DNA from 2 places in the Arthrobacter sp. SAFR-179 genome. Region 2 is predicted to be linked to the other one. Evidence: predicted binding sites of a transcription regulator. Region 2 holds the regulator's gene; the other holds the start of a gene.
What was found. Region 2 encodes LexA, which represses DNA repair genes until DNA is damaged. Its sites were predicted from a motif close to TCGAACANNTGTTCGA; they were not measured.
Positions count from the first base shown of each region.

Region 1: ACR65K_RS05935 (DUF6504 family protein) is a predicted target of LexA. The motif match lies at 6,075-6,090, and genes of this name have one in related genera.

Region 1 is NZ_JBPFDM010000002.1:337,283-352,324, reverse strand. Features, by position in the region: gene ACR65K_RS05980 (thioesterase family protein) at 1-388, shown strand, start outside; gene ACR65K_RS05975 (PadR family transcriptional regulator) at 521-1,063, shown strand; gene ACR65K_RS05970 (ABC1 kinase family protein) at 1,068-2,780, shown strand; gene ACR65K_RS05965 (lipoate--protein ligase family protein) at 2,848-3,597, shown strand; gene ACR65K_RS05960 (mycoredoxin) at 3,638-3,895, opposite strand; gene ACR65K_RS05955 (SOS response-associated peptidase) at 4,028-4,789, shown strand; gene ACR65K_RS05950 (VOC family protein) at 4,816-5,238, opposite strand; gene ACR65K_RS05945 (chorismate mutase) at 5,255-5,578, shown strand; gene ACR65K_RS05940 (hypothetical protein) at 5,605-5,994, opposite strand; gene ACR65K_RS05935 (DUF6504 family protein) at 6,125-6,475, shown strand; gene ACR65K_RS05930 (DNA polymerase III subunit alpha) at 6,504-9,995, shown strand; gene thrS (threonine--tRNA ligase) at 10,112-12,121, shown strand; gene ACR65K_RS05920 (HIT family protein) at 12,140-12,727, shown strand; gene pgsA (phosphatidylinositol phosphate synthase) at 12,717-13,340, shown strand; gene pdxS (pyridoxal 5'-phosphate synthase lyase subunit PdxS) at 13,478-14,404, shown strand; gene ACR65K_RS05905 (M3 family metallopeptidase) at 14,685-15,042, opposite strand, start outside.
Region 2 is NZ_JBPFDM010000003.1:34,644-49,685, forward strand. Features, by position in the region: gene ACR65K_RS07075 (CG2302 family histidine operon protein) at 1-149, opposite strand, end outside; gene hisH (imidazole glycerol phosphate synthase subunit HisH) at 150-911, opposite strand; gene hisB (imidazoleglycerol-phosphate dehydratase HisB) at 908-1,534, opposite strand; gene ACR65K_RS07090 (histidinol-phosphate transaminase) at 1,596-2,714, opposite strand; gene ACR65K_RS07095 (LysM peptidoglycan-binding domain-containing protein) at 2,827-3,168, opposite strand; gene lexA (transcriptional repressor LexA) at 3,605-4,339, shown strand; gene ACR65K_RS07105 (ATP-dependent DNA helicase) at 4,426-6,486, opposite strand; gene hflX (GTPase HflX) at 6,479-8,059, opposite strand; gene ACR65K_RS07115 (class I SAM-dependent methyltransferase) at 8,496-9,119, shown strand; gene dapF (diaminopimelate epimerase) at 9,091-10,035, opposite strand; gene miaA (tRNA (adenosine(37)-N6)-dimethylallyltransferase MiaA) at 10,080-10,976, opposite strand; gene miaB (tRNA (N6-isopentenyl adenosine(37)-C2)-methylthiotransferase MiaB) at 10,979-12,550, opposite strand; gene ACR65K_RS07135 (regulatory protein RecX) at 12,554-13,054, opposite strand; gene recA (recombinase RecA) at 13,175-14,230, opposite strand; gene ACR65K_RS07145 (DUF3046 domain-containing protein) at 14,420-14,644, opposite strand; gene ACR65K_RS07150 (MarR family winged helix-turn-helix transcriptional regulator) at 14,686-15,042, shown strand, end outside.

The DNA of each region.
Region 1 (15,042 bases), on a different contig from region 2:
TGGGGCCGCCGTATGGCCCGGAGGCTACATCCGGTCCCTTGAGATGCGGGTGGCCGAAGGGCACAGGCCGGGGGCCGGAAAAGTGTGGCTCCGTACCGACCACCCCCTCACCGACCGTGCGGACAGCGGGGACTTCGCGCGGCTCATGGGCCTCGTGGACACCGCGAACGGTATCGCCGCCCGCGTGCCGCCGGGCAAGGACAGCTACTCGTTCCCCAACCTGGACCTGCAGATCCACATGTACCGCCGGCCGGAGGGCGAATGGCTGGGACTGGATAACGCGGTGTCGTTTGGCCGCGACGGAATCGGTCTCACGTCCACCGTCCTGCACGACCGGCAGGGCCCGTTCGGGCGGGCTGAACAGATCCTGACGCTGCGCAGGTCCTGACGCTGCATCACTCCCGACGCTGCGCAGATCCTGCCACTGCCGCCGCCTGTGCCGTTGTCCCAGGCTATGGCGCGCGGCATATATCGCTGAGTATCGTTGTATATCGTTCGCGATCGGCAAAGGAGTTCAATCATGCGTGCTTCACACCCTGTGGGGGGATTCGGCGGGAACAACCTCGATGGCATGTGGCAGGCCGTTGAGGAGCTGCGCTCCCGGTTTGAGAAGCGGGTTGGAACCCGTGCCGGGAAAGGCGAGGTGCGGGCAGCGGTGCTGGCCCTCCTTGCGGAACGGCCGATGCATGGCTACCAGATCATCCGGGAGATCGAGGAGCGCAGCGGCGGCAGCTGGAAGCCGAGCGCAGGTTCGGTCTATCCCACGCTGCAGCTGCTGGCCGATGAAGGATCCATCAGCGCCGAGGAATCCAACGGGCGGAAGATCTATTCGTTGACCGAAGCCGGCCGCGAGGAGGTGGCGGCCCAGCATGGATCTGCGCCTTGGGACCCCGTGGCTGGCATGGGCAGCGGCGGAATCGGTTCCCTCCCCAAGGCCGGGATTGAACTGGCGCAGGCGGCTGCGCAGGTAGGTCGGACAGGCTCACCCGAACAGGTGCAGCAGGCAGCGGCGGTATTGGACGAGGCCCGCCGCCGGCTCTACTCCATCCTCGCCCAGGACTGACCGGGTGTCCCCGGTCGTCCATGCCAGGGCAGACCCGCCATCCGCTGTGCGGGAGCACCGCGGGCGCTACCGGCGGATCCTGCGCTTCGCCGCCGCGAACCTTGCTGCCACGTGGTGGTTCGAGCTGTTCCTGCCGCGGATCGGTCTTGGCGGGGTCGCCGCCCGGACGCGTTCGCGGCGGATGCAGCGCTTTGCGCGGCGGTTCCATGACCTGGCCGTGGAGCTCGGCGGCCTGATGATCAAGGTGGGCCAGTTCCTGTCCTCCAGGCTTGACGTCCTGCCTCCGGAGATCACGAAGGAGCTCGAAGGGCTGCAGGATGAAGTGCCGCCGGTAGCCTTCCCGGGAATCGCTGCCCTGGCCGCAGGGGAACTGGGCGCGTCCCCGGACCGGGTGTTCGCCTCGGTGGACGAGTCGCCGATTGCAGCCGCTTCGCTGGGCCAGGCCCACCGGGCGCGCTTGAACGCCCTGGACGCCGGGGACACGGGACTGGACGCCGTGGTCCTGAAGGTGCAGCGTCCGGGCATCGGTGCCATTGTCGACGTCGACCTGGCCGCGCTGCGGAAGGTGGCCGGGTGGCTAAGCCACATCCGGCTGGTCTCCCGCCGCGCCGACATGCGCGCGCTGGTGGAGGAATTCGCGCAGATCAGCCTGCAGGAGGTTGATTACCTGCACGAGGCAGTCAACGCCGAGCGCTTCGCGGCCGATTTTGCCGGCGATGAGCGGGTGGCTGTACCTGAAGTTGTCTGGGAACGGACAACCCGCCGCGTGCTGACACTCGAGGACGTTACGGCCATCAAAATCACCGATGTCCGCGCACTCCGCGCTGCCGGCATCGATCCCGCCGCGGTTGCCCCGGTGTTTGCCGCCATTATGTTTGACCAGCTGTTCACCAACGGCTTCTTCCATGCCGACCCGCACCCGGGGAACATTTTCGTCACCCCGGCCCCTGCGGGCGCAGGCGGACTTCCCTGGAAACTGACGTTCATCGACTTCGGCATGATGGGGGAGGTTACTGCCTCCACACGCAGCGGCCTGCGGAAGCTCCTGATCGCCGCAGCCGCCCGCGACGGCAAGGGACTGGTGGCGGCGATCAACGACGTGGGCGTCCTGATGCCCTCAGCGGACAGCGTGGGCCTGGAACGCGCCATGACCCAGCTTTTTGCCCGCTTCGGCGGGATGGGCTTTGCCGAGCTCCGCGAAGTTGACCCCCGGGAGTTCCGCGATTTCGCGGTGGAGTTCGGTGATGTGGTCCGCTCGCTGCCGTTCCAGCTGCCGGAGAATTTCCTGCTGATCATCCGCGCCATGTCCCTGACATCCGGGGTGTGCAGCGCCCTGGACGAACGCTTCAACCTTTGGGACTCGGTGGAACCCTATGCGGCGCAGCTGCTGCGCACCGAGCGCGGCAACCTTGTCCAGGACGTGGCCAGGCAGGCGGTGGACGCCGCCGGCGTGGCTCTCCGCCTGCCAGGCCGGCTGGATGCCCTGGCCGGCCGGCTTGAGGAGGGTTCGCTGCAGGTGGCAGTTCCGCGGCTGGAGCGGCAGGCAGCGCGGCTGGAACGGGCGGGAAGGCGGATCGGCTCCGCCGTGGTTTTCGGTGGCCTGCTGGTGGCCGGCGCCATTGTGCGCGCCGACGACCTGGCGTTCGGCAACGTGCTGATGGCCACGTCATCCCTTCCGCTGCTGCACGCCCTGTGGGCGGGGCGCCGGGGGCGTTAAGGCCGCTGCCGCCGTCGGGCGTAACCTAAGGAAGGCCCGTCCACCCTCAACCCAGGAGCTTTCCAAGATGCACCCCACCGGTACTGGACTCCGCACGCTCACCGTGGTGCGCCAGGACGTGTCCCTTGGCGCGGGACGGGACCTCGAATTCGGCCTGGAACTGTTGGCCCGGGCCAGGAACGGCGGCATTGGCCCCACCCTGCGGCTGTACCGCCCCGCTCCCACCGTTGCGTTCGGGCAACGGGACACCCGCCTGCCAGGCTTCGACGCGGCAGCGCGGGCCTGCCGGGACAACGGCTTCGAACCCCTGGTCCGGCGGGCAGGCGGCCGTGCGGCCGCATACCACCAGGGCACCCTGGTGGTGGACCACATCGAACCGGACGCGGACGCCGTCGCCGGTTCCAAAACCCGGTTCGGCTACTTCGGTGAGCTGTTCGCGCAGGCGCTGCGGAGTGTCGGGGTGCAGGCAGCGGTGGGCGAGATCCCGGGGGAGTACTGTCCCGGTGAATACAGCGTGCATGGAACGGATCCGGCGGACAACTCCCGGCGGGTGAAACTGGTGGGCACGGCGCAGCGAGTGGTTTCCGGCGGCTGGCTCTTCAGCTCAGTTGTTGTGGTGGAGGATTCAGCCCCGATCCGCAAGGTGCTTACCGACACCTATGCTGCACTCGGCCTGGACTGGGATCCTGCCACCGCCGGCGCCGCCAACGACCTGGTCCCCGGCCTGGACGTGGCAGCCGTGGAGCAGGCCCTGCTGGAAACATATGCGGGCCATGCCACCCTGGAAGCTGCTTCGTTCAGCAGCCTGGGGGCATGACCCGCACTGGGTTGCGGCGATGCCGCGGGTTAATGGGCGGTCAGGCAGCCAGGCGGCTCTTGACCTCGGCGGCCGACGGGTTGGTGGCCGCGGAACCGTCAGGGAACAGCACCGTGGGAACCGTGCGGTTGCCGCCGTTCAGCTGCTCCACGAGGTCGGCGGTGCCGTCCACCTCTTCGATGTTGATTTCCGTGTAGCCGATGCCCTGCGCGTCCAGCTGCTTCTTCAGCCGGTTGCAGTAGCCGCACCAGGTGGTGGAGAACATGGTGATGGTGCCGGATTCGGGAGTGAAGTCCACAGGGATCTCCTAAACGTCGTTTGAAAGGTTTCCTTCCCGTCAACCGTAGCGCGGCCGGCAGTATTCCCCGGTGTTGAAGGCCCGCAGTGGCGTTGGATGACAGTACGTGGTGGGCGGTGGCAAGCTGGTGCCATGTGTGGACGCTACGTAATGGCACGTGCCGTGGGGGACCTCCTGGCCGAATTCGATGCCGAGCTGGAGAACGAGGTCACCATTCCGCCGTCGTGGAATGTGGCCCCGACCGACGCCGTGCCGATCGTGCTGGAACGCCTGGTGGAAGACACTGCCGCGCCCCGGCAGGTACGACAGCTGCACGTGGCACGCTGGGGCCTTGTCCCGTCCTGGGCCAAGGATCCCGGCATCGGCTCCCGCATGATCAACGCCCGGAGTGAATCTGTGCTTGAAAAGCCGGCGTTCCGGAAGGCGGTCCAGTCCCGGCGCTGCGCGGTCCCGGCTGATGGCTATTACGAATGGAAGCAGGGTCCGGGAAAGTCCAAGCAGCCCTACTACGTGCACCCGGGCAAGGACCACGGGGTGGTCTTCGCGGGTCTTTACGAGTGGTGGAAGGATCCGTCCGTTCCCGAAGGGGAGCCGGGCCGCTGGCTGCTCTCAACGTCCATCCTCACGGCAGACACACCGCCGCCGGGCTCGGAGTCCACCATCTTTGGGAAGCTGACGGAGCTGCATGACCGTGTCCCCCTGCCCATGGACAGGGACACGATGAAAGCCTGGCTGGACCCGCAGGCGGATGACGCCGCCGGGCTCGTGGACCTGGTGCGGTCCGGGGTCAAGAATGCGGCCGCCGACTGGACGGTGGATTCCGTCGGCAAGGAAGTGGGCAATGTTCGGAACAACGGCCCGGAACTGATCCGCCCGGTGGAAGCCCTGTTCTAGCAGCCGCCGCCATGGTGCGGCAGGCCTCACACGGTGACCCGGCCGGCGTCGTCCACTCCCCAAGTGGGGTTGTACGCCACCTCCCAGCGGAATCCGTCGGGGTCGGCGAAGTAGCCTGTGTAGCCGCCCCATGGCTTGGTGACCGGTTCAGCAATGATGGCCGCGCCTGCCGCCGCAGCCTCCGCCATGACTCTGTCCACCTTTTCGGGGCTTTGCACGTTGTGGCTGAGCGTGATGGAGGGGACGCCTGCGGGCGGGCCGGTGACTGCTTCGGCCTGCATCTGGCGTACGTCCCAGAGGGAGAGCACCAGGCCGTTATTCACCTGGATGAACAGCACCTCCCCGGCAACCTCCCGGTGGACCGGCCAGCCGAGGCCGTCAACGTAGAAGGCGCGCGATTCCGGAACATTGCGGACTCCGAGGGAGATAAAGTCGACTCTGGGCTCCATGCTTCGATACTGTCAGATGATGGCGACAATTCAAGGAAACGATAGGGATGCCCGGGCCGACAAGGAACAGCTCGCTGCCGTTCGGGTTGCCGTTGACGAGGTGGATGAACAGATTGTCACCCTGATCGCCCGCCGCGAACGGCTGATCAGGATCGCCGGGACGCTCAAGGGCGACGACGCCGAGGTGCGTGCCCCGGGCCGGGTGGAGCGGATCATTGAACATGTCCGGTCCGCCGCGGAGAAAAAGGACATCGATCCGGACATCGTCGAATCAACCTACCGGGCGATGATCTCCGCGTTCATTGAACTTGAACTGCGGATCCACAACAAAAACAGCTGATGTACAGGATGCGGTGGAGGGAGCCCCTAAAGGGTTTCCTCCACCGGCACCCCGTGCTGGAACTCCCGTCCGTCCGCCTCGCTGAAGGCTGACAGGACATGCCCCTGCCCGAGCCCGTTCAGGGCGGTGAGGGGAAAGCTTCCGGTGATGCTGTTTTCCGAGTGGGACACTCCGGACAGGTCGTAGTCTTCCTCGATTCCCTGGTCCCGGTTGAACGAGTAGCAGGCAATTGCCTCCCCGTTCATGAATTCAATGCACAGCCGGCGTTGCATTGAATAGTCGGGCGAGGCTCCCATCAGGCCCACCACGTAGGCGCCGGAATCCGGAATGGCGCCGTCGATATCGAACCGTGCAACGAGGGTGGAGTCCTGCGTCTTGATGCTTGCCTGCTTCAGGAGTGCGTCATCGGTACTCATGCCATCATCCTGCTACCTGCCGCACGCTCCGTCCACCCCCGCCTATGTTTTGCCGGCCTCCCGGCGTAGACTGGATTTATTCGAATACATATTCGAATACATGTCAGGTAGTTCGGTCAGGGAGGCGCGCATGGGCATGTTCAGCGAGTCCGTTGACGTGGTGTGTTCTGCTGCCGGACAGCCTGAATCCTTGACCTGGTCAGGAAAGGCGTACCTCGTCTGCGCCGAACCCGTCCGGTGGTATGAACGCCGGCAATGGTGGGCGGAGGACAGCCGGGCTCCGCTGGGAAGCGGACCAGGCGTAGTGGACCACGAAATCTGGCGGGTCCAGGTGCAGCCTGCCCCGGTGGCATCCCGTTCAGCAGGGCCGGGGGAACCTGGCGGCTCGGATCCGCTCACCCTTGACCTGACCCGCCATATCCGCAGTGGCCGTTGGCGGCTGCTGCGGATCCATGACGCTCTTCGCCCTAAAACAGCATGACCATAGAACAGTCTGAACCTCGAACAGCATGAGCTTTACCCACCTCCACGTTTCCACGGCATTCAGCGCCCACTACGGCGTCTCCTGGCCTGAAGAGCTGGCAATGGCGGCCGCGGCAGACGGCGCTACTGCCCTTGCCTGCACCGACCGGGACGGACTGTACGGCACCATCAAGCACCTCAAGGCATGCATGGCGGCGGGCATCGACCCCATTGTGGGGGTGGACCTTGCGGTTTTTGACGACGACGGCGATCACCGCACGCAGGTAGCCGGCAGGGTGGTGGTGCTTGCGCGCGGCAACAATCATGGTGTCGGGTACCGTGCGCTGTGCCGGCTGGTGTCCGATGCCCATGCCAGGACCTCGGGCAAAGCCGGAGGCGCCGTGCCGGCCGCCGTCACCCGGGGCGAACTCGCTTCCCGCACCCTTGACCCCCAAACCCTCAAGCCGGTGCTGACCGTCCTGATTGGGCCGGATTCCGACGTCGGACGGGCCATGGGAGGCCGGCGCTACATTCGTCCCCGGACCCTGTTCAAGCAATGGCTCGATGCCATGCCCGAAGGAACTGTGGTGGCGGAGATCGTCTCCCAGCTCAGCGCTCCGGGGACTCCGTTCAGCACCGCTCATGCGGTCCGCATGCTCAGGCTCGCCGAGGAACACCATGTACCCGCAATCCTCACCAACGCGGTCAGGTACTGCGCCGCGGACGGCGCACCAACCGCCGATGTCCTGGACTCTGCCCGGACGCTGAAGTCCCTTCCCGAACTGGCAGGGGAACCGCTTCTGCAGCCTACCGGGCAGGGCTGGCTGAAAACCCCGGAACAGATGCTGGGGCTGGGAAAGGAAATCATTTCCGCTGCCGGGTATGGTGCCGCCGACCTCAAACAGCTGATGGCGCAGACAGAAGCGCTCGCCGACCTCTGCCGGATAGACCCCACCACTGATATGGGCTGGAAGCAACCCGTGGTTCCTGAAGCCTCTGTGATTGGCATCAGCCAGGATCCACACTCTGAACTGATCCAGCGCTGCCATGCAGGGATCGGCAGGCGTTTCCCGGGAATCACCGGCAAGCGGGAACAGGAGATGCTGTCCCGGCTGGAGCATGAGCTTGGCATCATCAACAACCTCGGTTTTTCCTCCTATTTCCTGACGGTGGCGGAGGTGTCCCGGATGATCCAGGACATGGGGGTCAGGGCGGCTGCCAGGGGATCCGGTGCCTCCAGTCTGGTCAACTACCTGATCGAGGTCAGCCATGTGAATCCCCTCCAGCACGACCTGATTTTTGAACGGTTCCTGTCCAACGACCGTGCCACGCTGCCGGACATCGACATTGATGTTGAGAGCGCCGAACGCCACAACGTGTACCGCAGGATTTTTGACCGGTTCGGTTCAGAGCGGGTCACCCTGATGAGCATGCAAAACGGATACCGGGCGCGGGGGGCGGTCCGCGACGCCGGGCTGGCGCTGGGCATGGACGACGGCGAGGTGGGGGAGATCGCCAAGCAGTTGTGGCGCTTTTCCGCCCGGAAGTTCCGTGAAGCCCTGCAGGAAAAACCCGAACTCCGTGAGTTCGCCGGCAGGGTGGAGCAGCGCGACACTGACGGGAACCAGCAGCTTGACCTGCTGGTGGACCTCACCGAACGCCTGGACCGGCTGCCCCGCCACATCTCCATGCACCCGTGCGGGGTGATCCTGGGCGATGCCACGCTCCTGGACCGCACCCCGGTCCAGCCAAGCGGCCTCGGGCTGCCCATGAGCCAGTTCGACAAACACGACATGGACCCCATGGGCATGCTCAAACTCGATGTCCTGGGCGTGCGCATGCAAAGCGCCATGGCCTTCGCGGTCCGTGAGATCATCCGCATCCATCCCAGCAAGGAAGAGGTGGTGGCAGCGGGAAAGCATCCGGCAGGGCCTGACGGCACAGGCCCTGACTACATCGCCGGGGACGGCCGGATCGACCTCAACGCCGTCCCCCTCGACGACGAACCCACTTATGAACTGATCAGAAGCACACATACCCTTGGCTGCTTCCAGATTGAATCCCCGGGGCAGCGGGAACTGATTGGGAAGATGGCGCCCCGGGAGTTCAACGACCTCATCATCGATATTTCGCTGTTCCGTCCCGGACCCATGAAATCCGACATGGTGCGGCCCTTCCTGGAACACCGGCACGGGTTCGCCCCCGAGGTCTATCCCCACCCGGACCTTAAACCGGTGCTGCAGGAAACCCATGGCGTCACGGTGTTCCACGAACAGATCCTGAAGACCCTCGACATCATGACCGGATGCGGGCTGGCCAAGGCCGACGAGTTCCGCAGGGCGTTGAGCAACGAGACCGGTGAAGCGCAGGTGGAGGAGTACTTCCGGCGGAACGCCAAGGCCAGGGGGTACACCCCTGAGGTGGTGGACAAGGTCTGGGGGACTTTGAAGTCCTTTGCCAGTTTCGGTTTCTGCAAAGCCCACGGGGCAGCATTCGCCGTCCCCACCTACCAGTCCGCATGGCTGAAGACACACCACCCTGAAGCGTTCCTTGCCGGCTTGTGGGAGCACGATCCCGGGATGTATCCCAAGAGGCTGCTGGTGGCCGAAGCCCGCCGGCTGGGCATTCCCATCCTTCCCCTGGACATCAACCGGAGCAAAGCCGAATACCGGGTGGAGCGGATCGGGTCCGGCCGGGACGCCGGCAGGCTCGGGATCCGGCTCAGCCTGAACGGGATCTACGGGCTGTCGGCTGCCGAATTGAAGCGGACAGTCGCCGGCCAGCCGTATGACTCACTGGCGGACCTCCGCGCGCGCTCGCGGCTCAGCAAGCCAAGCATCCGGCGGCTCGCGCAGCTTGGAGCCTTTGATGCCCTGCACAAGGAAGCAGGGGGAGTGGCAAACCGGGCTGACCTGGTTCACCACCTGCAGCAGCTCCAGTCGGCCAACGGCGCCCGTAAAGGGGTGGACGTGCTGGAAGGGCAATTGTCCCTTCCCTTGGGCGATATAGAACTGCGCAACATCAAGCCCGGGCTCCCAGCCCCAACGCTGGTGGAAAACGTCCGGGCAGAACTTGACCTCATGGCCGTGGATGTCAGCACGCACTTGATGGACAGCCACCGGCCCCTGCTGGACAGGATGGGCGTCACCACTTCCGATAAACTCCTCAGCCTTCGCAATGGGACAGAAGTGCTGGTGGCAGGAGTGCGGGTGGCCACCCAGACTCCGCCCATGCGTGGCGGCAGGAGGGTGGTGTTCATCAGCATCGACGACGGCACGGGCTGCGTCGATTCCGTCTTCTTCCATGAAGCCCAGGAAAGTGCCGGGCCGCTCCTGTTTGGAACCCGCCTGTTGTTGATCCGGGGCACCACCCGAAGGACCGGCCCCCGGGGGATCAGCCTGAGTGCAAGCATGGCCTGGGACCTGAGCCGGACGGAGACATTGCCCTTCCCGGAAGCCACACCGGCCGCTGCCCAGGACGTCCCTCATCCCCTGGACGGCATCAGCAGGACACTGGCCATCACCGGTTTTAACGGCTAACGGTGCTGTGTGCCGCGTTGGTCGGCCCTTACCTGAACCGATAGCATTGACGGTGGCTGGCTGTGGTCCCCGTATGCCACAAGCTATGAAGCCTTAACTTTGAATAGGAGACACCCGTGTCAGATGCCCAGCAGATCACCCTTCTCGTCGATGGCGAAGAGACCAAGGTGACTACCGGGACAACCGGTGCGGAACTCTTCTTTGAGCGCCGTGACGTCGTTGTGGCCCGCGTTAACGGTGAGCTGAAGGACCTTGACCAGGAACTTCCCGAAGGCGCCGAGGTGGAAGGCGTCACCATTGATTCCCCCGATGGCCTGAACGTCCTCCGCCACTCCACCGCCCACGTCATGGCCCAGGCCGTGCAGCAGCTGCGTCCCGACGCCAAGCTTGGCATCGGCCCCTACATCACCGATGGTTTCTACTTCGACTTCGACGTTGCCGAGCCCTTCACCCCCGAGGACCTCAAGACCCTCGAAAAAATGATGCTCAAGATCGTCAACCAGAACCAGAAGTTCGTCCGCCGCGTCGTCTCCGAGGACGAGGCCCGCGAAGCCATGAAGAACGAGCCCTACAAGCTCGAACTGCTGGGAAAGAAGAACGACGCCGCCGAGGCCGGCGAGGGCGTCAACGTGGAGGTCGGCGCCGGCGACATCACCATCTACGACAACGTGGAGCGCAAGGAAGGCACCACCGTCTGGTGCGACCTTTGCCGCGGCCCGCACCTGCCCAACACCAAGATGATCTCCAACGCCTTCGCGCTGACCCGGTCGTCGTCGGCCTACTGGCTGGGCAACCAGAAGAACCAGCAGCTGCAGCGCATCTACGGCACCGCCTGGCCCACCAAGGACGCCCTGAAGGCATACCAGGAGCGCATCGCCGAGGCCGAGCGGCGCGACCACCGCAAGCTCGGTTCGGAGCTGGACCTCTTCTCCTTCCCGGACGAGCTGGGCTCCGGCCTGCCCGTCTTCCACCCCAAAGGCGGCATCATCCGCAAGGAGATGGAGGACTACTCGCGCCAGCGGCACGTTGAGGCCGGCTACGAGTTCGTCTACACCCCGCACATCACCAAGGGCCACCTGTACGAGGTCTCCGGGCACCTGGACTGGTACAAGGACGGCATGTTCCCCGCCATGCACGTCGACGCCGAACTCAATGAGGACGGCACCGTGCGCAAACCCGGCCAGGATTACTACCTGAAGCCGATGAACTGCCCCATGCACAACCTCATCTTCCGCTCCCGCGGCCGGTCCTACCGCGAACTGCCGCTGCGGCTGTTCGAATTCGGATCGGTCTACCGCTACGAGAAGTCCGGCGTGGTGCACGGCCTCACCCGCGTCCGTGGCATGACACAGGACGACGCCCACATCTACTGCACCCGCGAGCAGATGAAGGACGAGCTCACCAAGACCCTGACCTTCGTCCTGGACCTGCTCAAGGACTACGGGCTGAACGACTTCTACCTGGAGCTGTCCACCAAGGACCCGGAGAAGTACGTTGGCGACGACGCCACCTGGGAGGAAGCCACCAGGACCCTTTCCGAGGTGGCCCAGGAGTCCGGGCTGGAACTGGTGCCGGATCCAGGCGGAGCCGCTTTCTACGGTCCCAAGATTTCCGTGCAGGCCAAGGACGCGCTGGGCCGTACCTGGCAGATGTCCACCATCCAGCTGGACTTCAACCTGCCCGAGCGCTTCGAACTCGAATTTCAGGCCGCCGACGGCAGCCGGCAGCGTCCGGTGATGATCCACCGTGCGCTCTTCGGCTCGGTGGAGCGGTTCATGGGCGTCCTCACCGAGCACTACGCCGGAGCGTTCCCCGCATGGCTGGCTCCGGTCCAGGTGGTGGGCATCCCCGTGGCGGAGGCGTTCAACGAGTACATGTTCGACGTCGTCGACCAGCTTAAGGCGGAGGGTATCCGCGCCGAGGTGGACACCACGTCGGACCGGTTCCCCAAGAAGATCCGCACCGCCAGCAAGGACAAGATCCCGTTCGTGCTGATCGCCGGCGGCGACGACGCGGAGGCGGGCGCAGTTTCATTCCGATTCCGCGACGGCAGCCAGGACAACGGCGTGCCGGTTGCGGAAGCAGTCAAGCGGATCACCGACGCCGTCCGCAACCGGACCAGCTAGCCGAACGGAAGCAGCACAGTGCAGGAGAACACAGGCGCAGGATATCCAGGCGATGCCGGCGTTACCGACGACTTTGCCCTCGCCGGTGTCCCCGACGCCTTCCAGCGCCTGTGGACTCCGCACCGCATGGCCTACATCAAGGGCGGGCAGCACCAGTTCAAGAACGAAAACGACTGCCCGTTCTGTGTAGGCCCGAACAGGACTGACGAAGAGGCCCTCATCGTCTACCGCGGCCGGACCTGCTACGTGGTGCTGAACCTGTTTCCCTACAACCCTGGGCATCTTCTGGTCTGCCCGTACCGGCACATCCCGGACTACACGGACCTGACGGTTGAAGAGACAGCAGAATTCGCCGACCTCACCCAGACCGCCATGCGGGTCCTGCGCAAGGTGTCCAATCCCGGCGGGTTCAACCTGGGGATGAACCAGGGGGTGGTGGGGGGAGCCGGCATCTCCGCACACCTGCACCAGCACATCGTTCCCCGTTGGGGCGGTGACGGTAACTTCTTCCCCATCATCGCCCAGACCAAGGCCATCACCCAGACCCTTGATGAGGTCCGGCGGCAGGTGGCTGAAGCCTGGCCCGGGGAGTCGGATGCTGAATAGGCACGCCCGCGGATTCTTCACCGCGCTGTTTACCCCGCTGGCCCGCTGGCTCCTGAAGATCGGTGTCTCCCCGGACGCGGTGACCATCCTCGGCACCGCAGGGGTCGCTGCCGGCGCCCTGGTTTTCTACCCGCTGGGCCAGCTCTTCTGGGGCACCCTCTTCATCACGGCTTTCATCTTTTCCGACGTCCTGGACGGCATCATGGCGCGGATGCAGGGCGTGAAGAGCCGATGGGGGAACTTCCTCGACTCAACCCTGGACCGGATTGCCGACGGTGCCCTGTTCGCGGGGGTGTCCATCTGGTTCTTTACCGGCGGCAACAACATGGCCATCGCCGTATCAGCCCTGCTCTGCCTTGTCCTGGGCATGGTGGTCTCCTACGCCCGGGCCAAAGCGGAGTCCCTGGGCTTCACGGCGAACGTGGGGGTCGCAGAGCGGGCCGAACGCCTGGTCTCCGTCCTGGTCATCACCGGGCTGACCGGCCTTGGGCTCCCGCCCGTGGTGCTCCTGGTCACCCTGGTCCTCCTGGCCGCAGCCAGCCTCATTACCGTGGTCCAGCGCGTCCTCTCTGTGCGCCGGCAGGCGCTGGCGGAACCGACGCCGGCTGATTAGACATGATTAAGCCGGCCGGGCGGCAGGGGACTAGGATATAAGTGCCCGGTCAATGGACCCGGCAATCCGTGCGTGCACGTCCGGCAGCTGCCGCCGCATGCCCGGCGAAGATCATCTAGCTACCCATAGGGGTTTTTGTGTCTACACCTGATGTAAGCAACGAGGCCGGTTCGTCCGCGAACAGCGTCACGGGCAGCAGCCGCGTGAAGCGCGGCATGGCCGAGATGCTCAAGGGCGGCGTCATCATGGACGTCGTCAACGTCGAGCAGGCCCGCATCGCCGAAGATGCCGGTGCCGTGGCTGTCATGGCGCTGGAGCGTGTTCCGGCCGATATCCGTGCCCAGGGCGGCGTGTCCCGCATGTCCGATCCCGACATGATCGACCAGATCATTGATGCCGTCTCCATCCCGGTCATGGCCAAGGCCCGCATCGGCCACTTCGTCGAAGCGCAGGTCCTGCAGTCCCTCGGCGTCGACTACATCGACGAGTCCGAGGTCCTGACCCCGGCCGACTACGTCAACCACATCGACAAGTGGAACTTCAAGGTTCCCTTCGTCTGTGGCGCCACCAACCTGGGTGAGGCCCTGCGCCGCATCAACGAAGGTGCGGCCATGATCCGGTCCAAGGGTGAGGCCGGCACCGGCGACGTCTCCAACGCCACCGGGCACATGCGCAAGATCCGCTCCGAAATCGCCAAGCTCGCCGCCCTGCCCGAGGACGAGCTCTACGTCGCGGCCAAGGAACTGCAGGCCCCGTATGAACTGGTCAAGGAAGTCGCCGCCGCCGGCAAGCTTCCCGTGGTGCTCTTCACCGCCGGCGGCATCGCCACCCCGGCTGACGCGGCCATGATGATGCAGCTCGGCGCCGACGGCGTCTTCGTCGGCTCCGGCATCTTCAAGTCCGGCAACCCCGCCCAGCGCGCCGCCGCCGTCGTAAAGGCCACCACCTTCTTCGACGACCCCGACGTCATCGCCAAGGCCTCCCGCGGGCTGGGCGAGGCCATGGTGGGCATCAACGTCGACGAGATCCCCCAACCGCACCGCCTGGCTGAGCGCGGCTGGTAGGTCTCTTCCCGGGGCCGACGGGCGGCCCGATCCTCTGCGTGCTATTCCCCACGCCCCGCTAAGGCCGCTTCGCGGCGAGCGGGGACGCAGGGCCCCTTTTACGCACCCTGCCGGACCGCGCCGCCCGTTGCCTTCCCCTGTTGTAACTGACGACGCCGGTTCCTCACCTTTTCCTGGTGGGGGACCGGCGTCGTCCGCTTTTAAGCTTTTGGAACCATCGATTGCTCCGTAACTGCCGTTTTGGGGCCTGAAAACGGCAGTTACTCAGCAGTCGATAGGGTTATTCGAGGCCGCGGCGCTTTAGCAGCGGCTCCAGGCGCGCTTCGCGGCCCCTCAGGATTCGGAACGAGTCCAGGGGGTTGCGGCTGTTGCCGCGGGAGAGCAGCTCCTGGCGGAACCGTTCGCCGTTGGCACGGGTCAGGCCGCCGTTCTCGCGGAACCAGTCCACGGTTTCGGCGTCCAGCACCTCGCTCCAGATATAGGAGTAGTAGCCTGCCGCGTATCCGGCCCCCGCGAAGATGTGCTGGAAGTATCCGGTCCGGTACCGCGGCGGAATCAGGGGGTGGGCAATTCCGGCGGAAGCCAGGGCCTTGGCCTCGAACTCCAACGCGTCCCCGGGAACGCCGCCCGGCTCCAGC
Region 2 (15,042 bases):
GGCAGCGTCAGCAGGTAGGCGGCGAGCAGTGACATGGCGGCCAGCACGTAGAACCCGATCTGGGTCCAGAGCGGCTTGTGCTGCTGCCGGAAGGAGATGCCGCCGCCGATGAGAATGCCGGCGAGACCCGTCAGGAGTACGGACCACATCTAGACGTCGCTGCCGGCATCGGCCGGCGCTGCAGCAGGTTGGCCGCCAACCGGCTTGCGCAGGCCTTCCACCCAGTTGCGCAGGAGCCGCGCGCCGGCGTCGCCGGACTTCTCGGGGTGGAACTGGGTGGCGCAGAGGGGGCCGTTCTCGACCGCCGCGATAAACGGGCCGCCGTGTTCAGACCAGGTCACCAGGGGCGGCGCCATCCGGGGCTGGATGACGTCGAAGTTCCATTCCTGCACGCCATATGAGTGCACGAAATAGAACCGTTCGTTTTCGAGGCCGGCGAAGAGTTTGGAGCCTTCCGGGACCTTGACGGTGTTCCAGCCCATGTGCGGAACCACTTCGGCGCGGAGTGCCTCGACCTTGCCCGGCCACTCACCGATGCCCTCGGCTTCGGTGCCGTGCTCCACTCCGGCTTCGAAGAGGACCTGGAGGCCCACGCAAATGCCAAGCACGGGGCGGCCGCCTGCCACCCGCCTGCCAATGAGCCGGATTCCGTCAACGGCCTTAAGTTCGCGCATGACGGTTTCGAAGGCACCCACACCCGGGACCACCAGACCGTCCGCGTTCAGTACATCTTCAGGCTTGGCGCTGAGGATCACTTCCGCTCCGGCACGTTCCAGGGCACGTACAGCGGATCGCACGTTCCCGGAGCCGTAGTCGAGCACGGTGACTGTGGGCTTGCCCTCGGGTGAAGGCAGCTTGCGTGAAGCGGACGGGTCGATGATGGCGCCGTCCTTCAGGACCTGCCCGCTCACAGCGCCCCCTTGGTGGAGGGGATGCCCTCGACCCGGGGATCGGGTTCGACGGCGGCGCGGAGGGCGCGTGCGAAGGCCTTGAACTGTGCCTCGACGATGTGGTGCGGGTCCCGGCCGGCGAGCACGTTCATGTGCAGGCAGATGCCCGCGTGCAGCGTGATCGCCTCGAAAACGTGGCGGGTCAGGGAACCGGTGAAGTGGCCGCCGATCAGGTGGTACTCCTGACCGGCGGGCTCGCCGCCGTGCACCAGGTAAGGACGCCCGGAGACGTCCACCACAGCGTTGGCAAGCGCTTCGTCCAGCGGCACGGTGGCTTCGCCGAACCGGCGGATCCCGGCCTTGTTGCCCAGGGCGGTCCGGAGGACCTCGCCGAAGGTGATGGCCACGTCCTCCACTGTGTGGTGGACGTCGATGTGGGTGTCACCCGTGGCCTTGACCGTCATGTCGATCAGGGAGTGCTTGCACAGCGCCGTGAGCATGTGATCGTAGAACGGCACAGAGGTATCGATGTCCGATACGCCGGTTCCGTCGAGGTTGATCTCCACGAGTACGGAGGACTCGCTCGTGGCACGCTCCATACGGGCGGTCCGGGCCGCGGCCGTATTCAATCCGGTGGGACTCATGCTGAAGGATCCTTAGTGGGAGAGGAAGTGGTTCAAGGCGTCCAGCGCCGCTGTATCAAGTCTAGGCGGGAAGCGCGGCCTGGCCCGCAAGGATGCGCTCCAGGGATGTAAGGAAGGCTGTGGTTTCCGCCTCAGTGCCTGCAGTGACCCGAAGGTGGCCGGGAATTCCCACGTCGCGGATGAGCACCCCCGCATCCAACAGCTCCTGCCAGACCTGGTGCGGGTTTTCCAAGCCGCCAAAGAACACGTAGTTGGAGTCCGACGCGGCCGGGGCGAGGCCCATCCGGGTCAGTTCCGTCACGATCCGGTCGCGCTGCTTCTTGATGTCCTGGACATCAGCCATCAGCGCTTCACGGTGTTGGAGGGCGGCCAGGGCCGTCGCCTGGGTGATCGCGGACAGGTGGTACGGCAGGCGTACCAGCCGCAGCGCGTCGGTGACCTCCGGGGCGGCCGCCATGTAGCCAAGCCGGGCGCCGGCCAGGGCGAAGGCCTTGCTCATGGTCCGGGAAACGATCAGCCGCTCCCGTCCGGGCAGCAGGGTCAGGGCACTGGGAGTCCCGTCGTGCGCGAACTCGTGGTAGGCCTCGTCGACGATCACAATGGCCTGGCTTGCCTCGCCGGCCTCATACACAGCCTCAACGACATCCAGTCCCAGGCCGGTCCCGGTGGGATTGTTGGGCGAGCAAAGAAACACGATGTTCGGCTGCAGTTCCTTGACCTGCCGGGCGGCGGACTCTGCGCTCAGGTCATAGCCTTCCGCGCGTTGACCGGTGATGTATGCGGTGTCCGTTCCGCTGGCCAGCAGGGGGTACATGGAATACGTGGGCGGGAAGCCGAGCGCGGTGCGCCCCGGGCCGCCAAAGGCCTGGAGGATCTGCTGCAGGACTTCATTGGAGCCGTTGGCTGCCCAAAGGTTGGTTTCATCGAGCCCGTGGCCCAGGTATTCCGCCAATGCTTTCCGCAGTTCGGTGAACTCCCGGTCCGGATAGCGGTTGAGCCCCGCGGCAGCCTCCGTAACTGCGGCGCTTATGGCGGCACGCACGTCTGCAGGAACACCATGGGTGTTCTCATTGACGTTCAGCAGGATGGGGACGTCCAGCTGGGGTGCTCCGTACGGGGTCAGCCCACGAAGATTGCTGCGGAGGGGAAGCCGGTTCAGACGTTCTAGCTGGTCGTTCACCTGAACAGTTTAGTTGCCGGGGCAACCACCGGAAAATGTGACGGGTGCTGTTCGCCAAGGGCGTGGCGGGCAATTGGCCGGGTTTCTTCCGGGGCCGACACCCGCATCCCGCTTAGCGTGTGGGGACGAAGAGTTGCTGGCCAGGCAGGACGGCGCCGGCGGAAAGGTTGTTGAGCTGGACGATGTCTGCCACCACGTCCCGTGCATCCCGGTCCGGAGCAACGGCCCCGGCGATTGACCACAGCGACTGCCCGGCCTGCACCGTTACCGTGACCGTGGGCGTTACGGCCAGGTCAGCAGCGGAATCTGAGGCTTTGGCCGGCGAGTTGAAGAGTCCGGACAGGGACACCAGCAGGACGGCGAGAAGTACTAGAGGCACTCCGATTAGGACGATCTGCCCCCGCCGCGTGAGCCGCAAAGGCGCTGCTGATGGGCCGCCGCTCTTTGCAGAAATCGAGCGCTTTGAAGTCTTCCGCCCCCGCAGGGAAACCGGCTGCGGGAGTGAAACCTGATGAAGAGATATAGCTGACATGAACTGAGCCCTCCTGGACCTGCCGTGCTGCCCGGGTGTCCACCCAGCCAGCTGCCCCTCGATGTGTTCCGTGGCCGCCAACCACTTCCGGCCACGTCTTCGAATAGGGCAAGCACTGGTTAGAACACATGTTCGAACTTTGCTTGTTAAGTTTTAGCACCTATCAACGAATAATGTCGAGACTCGCTAGAACAAATGTTTGAAAAACCCATGTGGCTGGCCTAGTTTTGAAACCAAAGAACAACCACCACTGAAGTTGATCAGCAGGGTCTGACAATGACAGTGGCAGTCCTTCCGGTGGCGCTGCGGAACAGCGCCAGGCGAAAGGTCCGGCGGCAAGCGAAAGGCATTGGCGAATATGGCAGCAGCAGCCGCCGGGGGCAGGACCGCCCCGCAATCGAAGAAGACAGCCAAGGGTTTGACGCCGCGGCAGAAGAAGATCCTCGAAACGATCCAGCGCTCAGTCAATGAAAATGGCTACCCGCCCTCCATGCGCGAGATCGGCGACACCGTGGGCCTGGCGAGCCTGTCCAGCGTGACCCACCAGCTCTCGCAACTGGAAAAGCTGGGTTACCTGCGGCGCGATCCCAAGCGGCCGCGCGCCATGGAAGTCCTGATGCCGCTCACGTTGGACGGCGGCGGCAAGGCAGCAGGCACATCTCCTGCTCCCCAGGCCCAGGGCAGCGGAGCCACGGTGACCGAACTCCCCACTGCCCTTGATACGGCCATGGTTCCGTTGGTTGGCCGGATTGCTGCCGGCGGCCCCATCCTCGCCGAGCAGCTCGTCGAAGACGTCATGCCGCTCCCCCGCCAGCTCGTTGGCCAGGGCGAACTTTTCATGCTACGGGTGGCAGGCGATTCCATGGTGGACGCGGCCATCTGTGACGGTGACTGGGTGGTGGTGAGGCGCCAGGCGGACGCCGCCAACGGGGACATTGTTGCGGCTTTGCTTGATGACGAGGCAACCGTCAAGACGTTCCGCCAGCGCGACGGCCACACCTGGCTGCTCCCCCAGAACACCCAGTACGAACCCATCTTGGGAGATCACGCCACCATCATGGGCAAAGTGGTCTCGGTCCTGCGTTCCCTTTAGCCGTTCCTTTTGGCTAAGGATCCACTGGCCACGTTCACTTTAGCCGACGGTCCGTCGGTTTACCGGGTGTTATCCCTGGACACCAGCTATCTGGCCGCGTCCGCCCCAAGCCGGGTCAACGCGGCCAGTGCCTTACTGCGGTCCGTGGTGGCCCAGAACGGCGGGAGCGCTCCCCGCAGGAAGCCTGCATAGCGCTCTGTCGCCAGTCGGGAATCCAGAACGGCCACCACACCTTTGTCTCCAGTGGACCGGATCAGCCGGCCGGCGCCCTGGGCCAGCCGGATGGCAGCGTGCGTGGCCGACACCGACATGAAGCCGTTCCCGCCCGCCTGCGCCACGGCACGGGAACGCGCCGTCATCAGCGGATCGTCCGGCCTGGGGAACGGTATGCGGTCGATCACCACCAGGCGGCAGGAGCCTCCCGGAACGTCAACTCCCTGCCACAGGGACATCGTCCCGAAAAGGCAGGTGTCCGGTTCGTCCGCGAACTGCTTGACCAGAGCTGTCATGGTCGATTCACCCTGGCAGAGTACAGTCACATCGAGCTTGGGCCGGAGGGCGTCGGCGGCCTCTTCAGCCGCCCGGCGCGACGAAAACAGGCACAGTGCACCCCCGCCCGACGCTTTGATGAGCGCTTCCAGTTCCTCCAGCGCCTCAGGGGAAACACCACGGCCGGGTTTTGGCAGGTGGCCGGCCACATAGAGGATGCCCTGTTTGGGGTAATCGAAGGGCGAGCCGACATCCACCCCCGTCCAGCTGGGGGCGCCCTCACCGATGAGGCCCAATCCCCCGGCTGCGGGTTCGAAAGCCGAGCCAATCGCCAGCGTTGCGGAGGTCAACACGACGGTGTGCCCGGCGAAAAGGCCTTCCCGCAACCTTCCGGCAACGGACAGCGGTGCGATGTTGATCAGCACCGGCGCGCTGTCATCGGGCTGCGTGTATCCCTGGCCTGGATCGAAGGTGCCGGCGCGGGAAAACCAGACGACTTCCCGGTTTTCCCGGGCAGCGATCAGCCGCTCACACAGTTCCAGGATGAGCATGAGGCGGGACCGCGCCAGCTGCCGGCCGCCGTCGGCAGTGGTGTTGCTGTCCCCCTTGGAATCTGACAACGCGGCGCGGCAGGCCTCCCGCAGCTGGTCGATGCAGTCCAGCTGTTCGTCGTTCAGGCCGTTGGGGAGCAGGCCGTTCGGCGCGCCGGCAAGGGCCAGCTCGAGGTTGTCGGCTGCGGCGTTCAGGGCGTCAACGGTGATGGCGGTATGTTTGCGGGCGCCGGACGCGGCAGCGTGGACCATGGCTACGGACAGCTGCCCGGACACGGCGCCGGTAACCCGGTCCTGGAGTTCGTGGGCTTCGTCCACCACCACGACGTCATACTCGGGCAGGACTGCAAGCCCTTCGAATGCGCTGACAGCCAGCATGGCATGGTTGGTTACCACCACATCGGCCTCGGCGGCGTCCTGCCGCGCCAGCTCGCTAAAGCACTCGGCGGCCATGGGGCATTTCTGGGCGCCCAGGCACTCCATGGAGGTAACGGACACCTGTCGCCAGGCACGGTCTGTCACGCCGGGGAGGAGCTCGTCCCGGTCGCCGGTGGCCGTTTTCTCCGCCCACTCGCGGAGCCGCACCACTTCCTTGCCAAGTTGCGAGGAGGGGCCGCCCACGGACGCGGCGAAGTGCGGGACACTGGTGTCTTCGCCCAGGGAAAAAAGCTGCCCTTCGGAGGGCTCCTCGGAAGGGAAACCGCCTTCGAGTTTGTGGCGGCAGACGTAGTTGGACCGTCCCTTCACCAGGGCAACCTTGACGGGCCGTTCCAGGGCAGGGGTGATGTTCTTCAGCAGCCGTGGCAGGTCCCTGCCAACAATCTGCGTCTGCAGTGCCAGCGTTGCCGTGGACACCAACGCCGGCTTGTTGCTCTCAAGGGCGTGGGCGATCAGCGGCACCAGGTAGGCCAGAGATTTTCCCGTCCCGGTGCCGGCCTGGACCAGCAGGTGGTTGCCCGTTTCGATGGCCCGGGCCACCTGCCGGGCCATTTCGTGCTGTCCGGTGCGGCTTTGTCCGCCCATGCCCGCGACGGCACGGTCGAGCAGTTCAATGACGAACTGCTCGCCGTCCGTCTGCGGGGCTTCGCCGGCCGCGGGATCACTCATCGACGACGAATGGTTCCAGTTCGGACGCCAGGCCCTCGCGGACCTTCACCTCAGCCCTGGTCCCTGCCTCAACGTGGTCCACGTTGAGGATTTCGGCGTCGGACTCGTGGAGCTTGCTGATCAGGTCTCCGCGGTCGTAAGGGATGAGCACGTCCATCTTGACCGAAGGCCGGGGAATCGATTCGCTGATGGCCTTCAGCAGTTCAGGAATGCCCTCACCGGTGCGGGCGGAGACCACCACGTGGCGTGGCTCGCGCTGCTTCAGACGCTCCACCACGAAGGGGTCGGCCGCATCGGCCTTGTTCAACACGATGATTTCCGGCACCTTGCGGGCATCAACTTCGCTGAAGACCTTCCGGACGGCAGCGATCTGTCCTTCGGGATCGGGATGCGAAACGTCCACCACGTGCAGGATCAGGTCCGAGTCCGCCACCTCCTCGAGGGTGGAGCGGAAGGCCTCCACCAGCTGGGTGGGCAGCGAGCGGACGAATCCGACAGTGTCCGCCAGGGTGTAGCCGAGGCCGTCCGCGGTTTCCGCCTTGCGGACGGTGGGATCCAGGGTGGCGAACAGCGCGTTCTCCACCAGGACTCCGGCGTCCGTAAGCCGGTTGAGGAGGGAGGATTTTCCGGCGTTGGTGTACCCTGCAATGGCCACGGAGGGCACTTCATTACGACGGCGGTTGGCCCGTTTGGTCTCGCGTGCCGGCTTCATCGCGGCGATTTCACGCCGCAGCTTGGCCATGCGGGTACGGATCCGGCGCCGGTCCAGTTCGATCTTGGTCTCACCGGGGCCACGGGAGCCCATGCCGGCGGCAGCGCCGCCCACCTGGCCACCGGCCTGGCGGGACATCGACTCGCCCCAGCCGCGCAGGCGGGGAAGCAGGTATTCCAGCTGCGCAAGCTCCACCTGGGCCTTGCCTTCGCGGCTCTTGGCGTGCTGGGCGAAGATGTCAAGGATCAGGGCCGTACGGTCGATGACCTTGACCTTGACGATGTCCTCAAGGCCACGGCGCTGGGAAGGCGCCAGTTCAGCGTCCACCACCACGGTGTCTGCACCGGTGGACATGACAATGTCCTTGAGTTCGAGTGCCTTGCCTGAACCCAGGAAGGTTCCCGGGTCCGGCTTGTCGCGGCGCTGCACCAGCCCGTCCAGGACTTCGGAGCCGGCAGTCTCGGCGAGGGCTGCCAGCTCACGCAGTGAGTTTTCGGCGTCCGCAAGGGTGCCCTCGGACCACAGCCCGGCCAGGACCACCCGCTCCAGGCGGAGCTGGCGGTACTCGACTTCGGTGACGTCTTCGAGTTCGGTGGACAGGCCTGCCCTTCGGCGCAGCGCGCGCCGTTCCTCGAGGTCCTGCTGGTCGCCGTCGTAGGTTGAGTGTTCTTCGTCGAGGCGGGAAATTGCCTGTGCCTTGCCGAGCACCGCTTTTCCATTGCCGCTGCCCTCACCGGCGGGCGTGCTGACATTCTTGGCCGGGACGTCCTTGGCGAGGATCCGGTCGATGACAGCCTGGATCTCCTGCGGACTCATGTCCTGGGCGGCTGGATCGGAACCGGTGTTGGGCTGGCTGGTCATGGTCTCCTTTGAAGATTCGGCAATTCCAGAATAGTGCTGATTGGTTGGAAGTTGGAACGTATTCGCGCTGGGCTGACGGCCTGCGGTCATGCAATACTCCTGTTTTTGTGGCGGCCGGCTGCAATGCCGGGGCCGGGGATGCCGCGTCAGGACGGCGGCGGGGCAAAATGGGGCCGGAAAACAGCGGGAAGTGCAGCAGGAGGCTGACTTTCGAGTATCGTCCGGCTGCCGGGACAGACAGTTGGGTCTGGCCGGTGCACAAGCGGAAGGCTTAAAACCTGCATCGCTGCGGAACGGGCTGTCACTGGAGGACAGGCTGCGGGACGGGCGTGGCCCGTGCCGGCTACTCGAAGATCAGGAACATGCGATCCAGCGTAGCAGAGCGGGTTTTGCACGGTTTCCCATTACGCTGCAAGGGGAACTACTCTGGCCAGTTATGGAGTCCGCACACTATTTCAGCACGTCCCCCGCCGGCCCCTTCACCCGGAAGCCCCTGACCGTGGAGTTGGCCGGTGAAACGCGCAGGCTCCAGACTTCCACGGGCATCTTCAGCCCGGACGGGATCGACAAGGGTACAGCGGTGCTCCTGGCCGAAGTTCCGGCGCCGCACCCCACGGGAAACCTGCTGGATATCGGATGCGGCTGGGGTCCCATCGCGCTCACCATGGCACTGCTGGCGCCCGGGTCAAAGGTCTATGCAGTGGATGTCAACGAACGCTGCGTCACCCTCACCAACGAAAACGCGGCTTCACTGGGACTGTCCAACGTCGTGGCCAGCACTCCCCAGGAGGTAGACCCCGACCTGCGGTTCGACACCATCTGGTCCAACCCGCCCATCAGGATCGGCAAGGACGAACTGCACGCGCTGCTCAAGCTGTGGCTTCCGCGCCTGGCAGAGGGCGGGACTGCATGGCTAGTGGTGCAGAAGAACCTGGGCTCGGACTCCCTGCAGCGCTGGCTGGCCGCTGAACTGGACAGTTCCTTCAGCGTGACGCGCGAGTCCACGTCAAAGTCCTTCCGGATCCTGAAGGTTACGAAAGCGTCCCGCTCGCAACAATAACGGCGGGGCCGCTGAGTTCCACGTGCTCATGGCCGCCGGGGCCGGCAAAGAACTTCACGCCCACCACACCGCCAGGAACGTGGACCCGCCAGGCATCGGGGGCTTCCGCTCCGGCCCAGTGCCGGATGGCCACGGCCGCGGCGCAGGCCCCGGTTCCGCAGGACTGGGTCTCCCCCACACCGCGTTCGTGCACCCGCATGGTCACAGAGCCCACACCTTCATGGACCAGCGGCTCCGCGGGGACCACGAACTCCACGTTGGTCCCGTTGGGGGGTACCGGATCGACCTTGGGTGCGGTGAAGAGCCGGGTACCTTTGAGTTCGTCCAGTTCCGCGAGGGCCACTACCGTGTGCGGGTTCCCCATGCTCACGGACAAGGCAGGACGGGCAACTTCCAGTCCGTCGGCGGTGACCAGGGAATCCATGGCCTTGGCGCTTGCCTCCCCGGGGAAGATGAACTCCCAGGGGCCCATGTCCACGGCATACCCGTTTCCTGTCCGGACCACGGTCTTTACCCCGCCGCGGGTGCCGATGGTGAGCGATCCGCCGTCGGGCAGATCGATCAGGCCCTCGGACCGCAGGAAGTGGACGAACACCCTGACCCCGTTGCCGCACATTTCAGACAGTGAGCCGTCGGCGTTGCGGTAGTCCATGAACCATTCCGCGTCCGGGGCTTCGGTGAGCAGTTCCCGGCCCTCGGGCAGGAAACGGGAAGGGACGGCCCGGATCAGGCCGTCGGCGCCGATCCCCCGGTGCCGGTCGCAGAGCGCGGCGGCCTGGTCCGCGCCGATGACGTGGGCGCCTTCAGGGTCGGCCACCAGGACGAAATCGTTGCCGGTCCCGTGCCCCTTGGAGAAGCGGAGCCCGCTCAGCGTGTGCGGGACGGTTCCGGTGGTTTCGGCGGGGGTTGCATTCATGGTCCCAAGCGTAGCGGCGCATCCTGCCGGCGCTGAAACCGCAGCTACCGGCACAACTCCGCTGCCTTGCCAACGAGTCCCGGATCCTGCCAGTCCAGCCAGCTGATGCGGGGGTCGGCGCGGAACCAGGTCAGCTGGCGGCGGGCGAACTGCCGGGTGGCCACGATGGTCTCCTCCGCGGCGTCTGCAACGGTCGCCGTGCCGTCGACCACCCGCAGGAACTGCGCATAGCCAAGTGCGCGTGAGGCGGTTTTACCCCGCCGCAGGCCCCGGGCATCGAGCAGCCGGACTTCCTCCAGCAGGCCGGACTCCACCATCCGGTGCACCCGTGCCGCCAGCCGCTCCCGCAGGACCTCCCGGTCCACGCCCAGACCCACCTGGACCGCCGGCTGGTAATACTCCCGGCGGGGCATGAAGGAACTGAAGGGCCTTCCGGTCAGTTCATGGACCTCCAGGGCGCGGATGATCCGCCGCGCGTCCGAGACCCTGTCAGCGGATGCCGGATCTACTGCCCTCAACCGGTCCAGGAGCACCTGGGTGCCCAGCTGCGCGTGCTCCGCCTCCAGCCGGGCACGCAGTGTTGGTTCCGTGCCCGGGAATTCCAGGACATCCAGGGCGGCCCGCACGTACAGCCCGGAGCCGCCGGCAAGGATTGCGCGTTTGCCGCGGGAATGGATGTCCTCGATGACGTCCCGGGCCTGCTGCTGGAAGTCCGAGACGCTGGCTTCCTGCGTTACGTCCAGGATGTCCAGGAGGTGGTGCGGCACTCCCCTGCGCTCGGCCATCGTGATCTTGGCGGTGCCGATGTCCATGCCGCGGTAGAACTGCATGGCATCGGCGTTAATGACCTCGCCGTTCAGTTCCAATGCGAGGTTGACGGCGAGGTCGGATTTACCGGAGCCGGTGGGGCCGACGACGGCGATGACGGGCGGGGCAGCCACCTTCAGCGGGTGCGCAGCGGCAGCGAGGGCATGCCCAGGGAGACAGCCTTGGGTCCGTCGCCGGTACCCGGGGCCGGCGCACCGCAGGAGTCAGCCTGGGACCTGTCCCAGGCATCCCCTGCGCGTGAGCGGCGCAGGCTGTAATCCTGGGCAGTGGGATCGGCCACCAGGTGGAAGGCCGCGGCCTCGGTGATGGTGACGGTGACGAGGTCCCCGGGCCTGGGGGCAGGAGCACCGTCAGGGACCGAGAAGTGCACCAGCCGCTGGTCCTGGGAGCGGCCGGACAGCCGGTGGGTTTCCCCGGCCTTCCGTCCGGACTGGGCCGTGACCATGACCTCGAGCCTGCGGCCGAGCTGCTTCCGGTTTTCCTCAGCAGCGATCCGATCCTGGAGGGCGGTGAGGCGTTCGAAGCGCTCCTGCACCACCGCCTTTGGCAGTTGGTCAGGCAGGTCGGCTGCGGGCGTGCCGGGGCGCTTTGAGTACTGGAAGGTGAAGGCGGTGGCAAAGCGGGACTTTTCCACCACGTCCAGCGTCGCCTGGAAGTCCTCCTCGGTTTCGCCGGGGAACCCGACGATGATGTCGGTGGAGATGGCGGCCTGCGGAATCCTGTCCCGGACCTTGTCCAGGATGCCCAGGAACTTGGTGGACCGGTAGGAGCGCTTCATGGCCTTGAGGATGCGGTCCGAACCGGATTGCAGCGGCATGTGAAGCTGTGGCATCACGTTGGGCGTCTCTGCCATGGCGTCGATGACATCATCGGTAAAGGCGGCAGGATGCGGGCTGGTGAAGCGGACGCGTTCAAGGCCCTGGATATCGCCGCAGGCGCGAAGGAGCTTGGAGAAGGCCTGCCGGTCCCCGAATTCGACGCCGTAGGAGTTGACGTTCTGGCCAAGGAGGGTCACTTCGATGGCGCCGTCATCCACAAGCGCCTGGATCTCGGCCAGGATGTCACCTGGCCGGCGGTCCTTCTCCTTGCCGCGGAGCGCTGGCACGATGCAGAACGTGCACGTGTTGTTGCACCCGACCGAGATGGACACCCAGCCGGAGTAGACGGAGTCGCGCTTTGTGGGCAGCGTGGACGGAAAGACGTCCAAGGACTCCAGGATTTCCAGTTGGGCCTCGTTGTTGTGCCGTGCACGCTCCAGGAGCGCGGGCAGGGCACCGACGTTGTGGGTGCCAAAGACTGCGTCCACCCACGGGGCCTTCTTGAGGATGGTTTCGCGGTCCTTTTGGGCCAGGCACCCACCCACGGCGATCTGCATACCGGGGTTGGCTGCCTTGACGGGGGCCAGGATGCCGAGGTTGCCGTAGAGCTTGTTGTCGGCGTTTTCCCGGACAGCGCACGTATTGAACACCACAACGTCAGCATGTTCGCCCTCCGCGGGAACATAGCCCGCATCCTCAAGCATGCCCGCCATCCGCTCCGAATCGTGCACGTTCATCTGGCAACCGAACGTGCGGACCTGGTAAGTACGCGGCTGCGCTTCGCCGGCTGGAACAGAACCGGACAGCGGGACAGCACCGGGCTCGATGGACGGGGCGCCGGAACGGGGGGAAGGAATGGTCAAACTCACCAGTTAAGGGTACCGGCTTTGGAGCATGCCGCCGTCGGGATCGTGCCGGGAATCCAGGACGTCATTGACGATCCTGAACGCCTGGGAGGGCTGGTAGCCCTTCCTTGCCAGCATGGAGGCCAACCGCCGGACAGTTTTGTCCCTTTCCGCGCGGTCGGTTAAGTCCGTTCCGGACCGGAGTTTACGCTCCACCAGCATGCGGGCAGCGGATTCCTCGTCGGCGTCGGTCAACTGCTCCAAGGCAGAAGCAGCTGTCTCCTGGTCAATGCCTTTCTCGGCGAGTTCACGCCGGAGAGCACCCTTGGCAAGCTTGCGGGACTGGGACCGGCTCCTGACCCACATGTCCGCGAACTCGGCGTCATTGATCAGGCGGACCTCCTGGAACTTGTCCAGCACCGCCTCGGCGACGTCTTCCGGGATGTTCCGCTCGGCCAGTTTCCGGGCAAGCTGAAGCCTGCTTTTAGGGGCTGCGGTGAGTTGCCGGTACACGATGGCCTGCGCCACCGTGAAGGGATCCGGTTCGGCGTCAACGGCCTGCGGATCATCTGGAAGGTTAAAGCCGTCCGGCGGCCCTGAAGAAGGGCCGCCGGTACGCTCCCGCTGTGAACGTGGTCCTGTCAAGGGTTAGAACCCGTCGACGGCTTTCAGCTTTGGCGCGTCCTTGGATTCATCCTCGGCAGGCTTTACGCCGACACCGAGCTTCTCCTTGATCAGTCGCTCAAGTTCCGCCGCGAGCTCGGGGTTGTCGCGCAGGAAACGGCGCGAGTTCTCCATGCCCTGGCCCAACTGGTCACCGTCGTAGGTGAACCAGGAGCCGGACTTCTTGATGATGCCGTGCTCCACGCCCATGTCGATGATGCCGCCTTCGCGGGAAATGCCCTGGCCATAGATGATGTCGAATTCGGCGACCTTGAAGGGCGGGGCCATCTTGTTCTTGACGATCTTCGCCTTGGTCCGGTTGCCGACAGAGTCCGCACCCTCCTTGAGGGTCTGGATCCGCCGGACGTCGATGCGGACCGACGCGTAGAACTTCAGGGCCTTACCACCGGTGGTGGTTTCGGGGGAACCGAAGAAGACACCGATCTTTTCGCGGAGCTGGTTGATGAAGATGGCGGTGGTCTTGGTCTGGCTCAGGCGGCCGGTGATTTTACGGAGGGCCTGGCTCATGAGCCGCGCCTGGAGGCCCACGTGGCTGTCGCCCATGTCGCCTTCGATTTCAGCGCGCGGCACCAGGGCGGCGACGGAGTCGATGACAATGACGTCCAGCGAGCCGGAGCCGACGAGCATGTCCATGATCTCGAGCGCCTGCTCACCGGTGTCCGGCTGCGAGACCAGGAGGGCGTCGGTGTCCACGCCCAGCTTTGCGGCGTAATCGGGGTCCAGGGCGTGTTCGGCGTCAATGAACGCTGCGATTCCGCCGGCACGCTGGGCATTTGCCACGGCGTGCAGGGCAACGGTGGTCTTACCGGAGGACTCAGGACCATAGATTTCGATGACGCGGCCGCGCGGGAGCCCGCCAATGCCAAGGGCTACGTCCAAAGCGATGGAGCCGGTGGGAATGACTTCGATCGGGGCACGGACTTCGTCGCCCAGGCGCATGACCGAGCCCTTGCCGAACTGCTTGTCAATCTGGGCAAGCGCTGCTTCCAGCGCTTTTGCACGATCCGGGGCTGCCGCCATGGTTGACACCTCTAATGCTTTCTCGATGGTGGCCTTCGCGGCCGTTTTATTGGTCATCTCTGACGCTAATCGGACCCACTGACATTCCGGCCTGAGGACAACGGCTATGTGGATAAGCCCAACAGAAAAAGCATAGCGTTATCCGAACAGGTATTCGAAGAGTGCGGACCGTGCGGCGTGTCAGACGCCCTAATCGCGGCGCGGGGCGATGTCCCGTCCCAGCCGCCGTTCAGCCGGCACGTCCTGGACATCGCAGACTGCCAGCCACACCTTGCGGGGGTCGACGCCTGAAGCCAGGGCCTGGTCGGCGGTGCGGCTGCCCACACTGGCAAGGACCAGGGTACTGCTCAGCACGCGGGAGTATCCCGCGCCGAACTCGTCATCCATCAGACGCCAGTACTCGCTGATTCGCATCGGTAAATCCTCTCATGATTGCGGACCCTAGAATTGTTGCCATGAGCAACTCCCCTGATCTCCCGCCGCAGCAGGCCGCCGGCGATGATGCCGCCGATACCGCACTGCAGAATGTCGAGCACCAGATCAGCCTCTTTTGGCGGCGGGCAAGGGCCATCTCCAACCAGCTTTCGCGCGAAGTCCACCCCGACATGGAGCCTGCCGCCTACGGACTGTTGACGGTGATCCGGAGGGAAGGCCCCATCCGCCTGACCGAGCTCGCCATGAACATCGGGGTGGGCAAACCGTCGGTCAGCCGGCAGATTGCCTTCCTGGAGAGCCTGGGCCTGGTGTCCAAGGAGGCGGATCCCCAGGACCGCCGCGCGCAGTCCATCCGGTTGACGCCAAAGGGCGAAGAG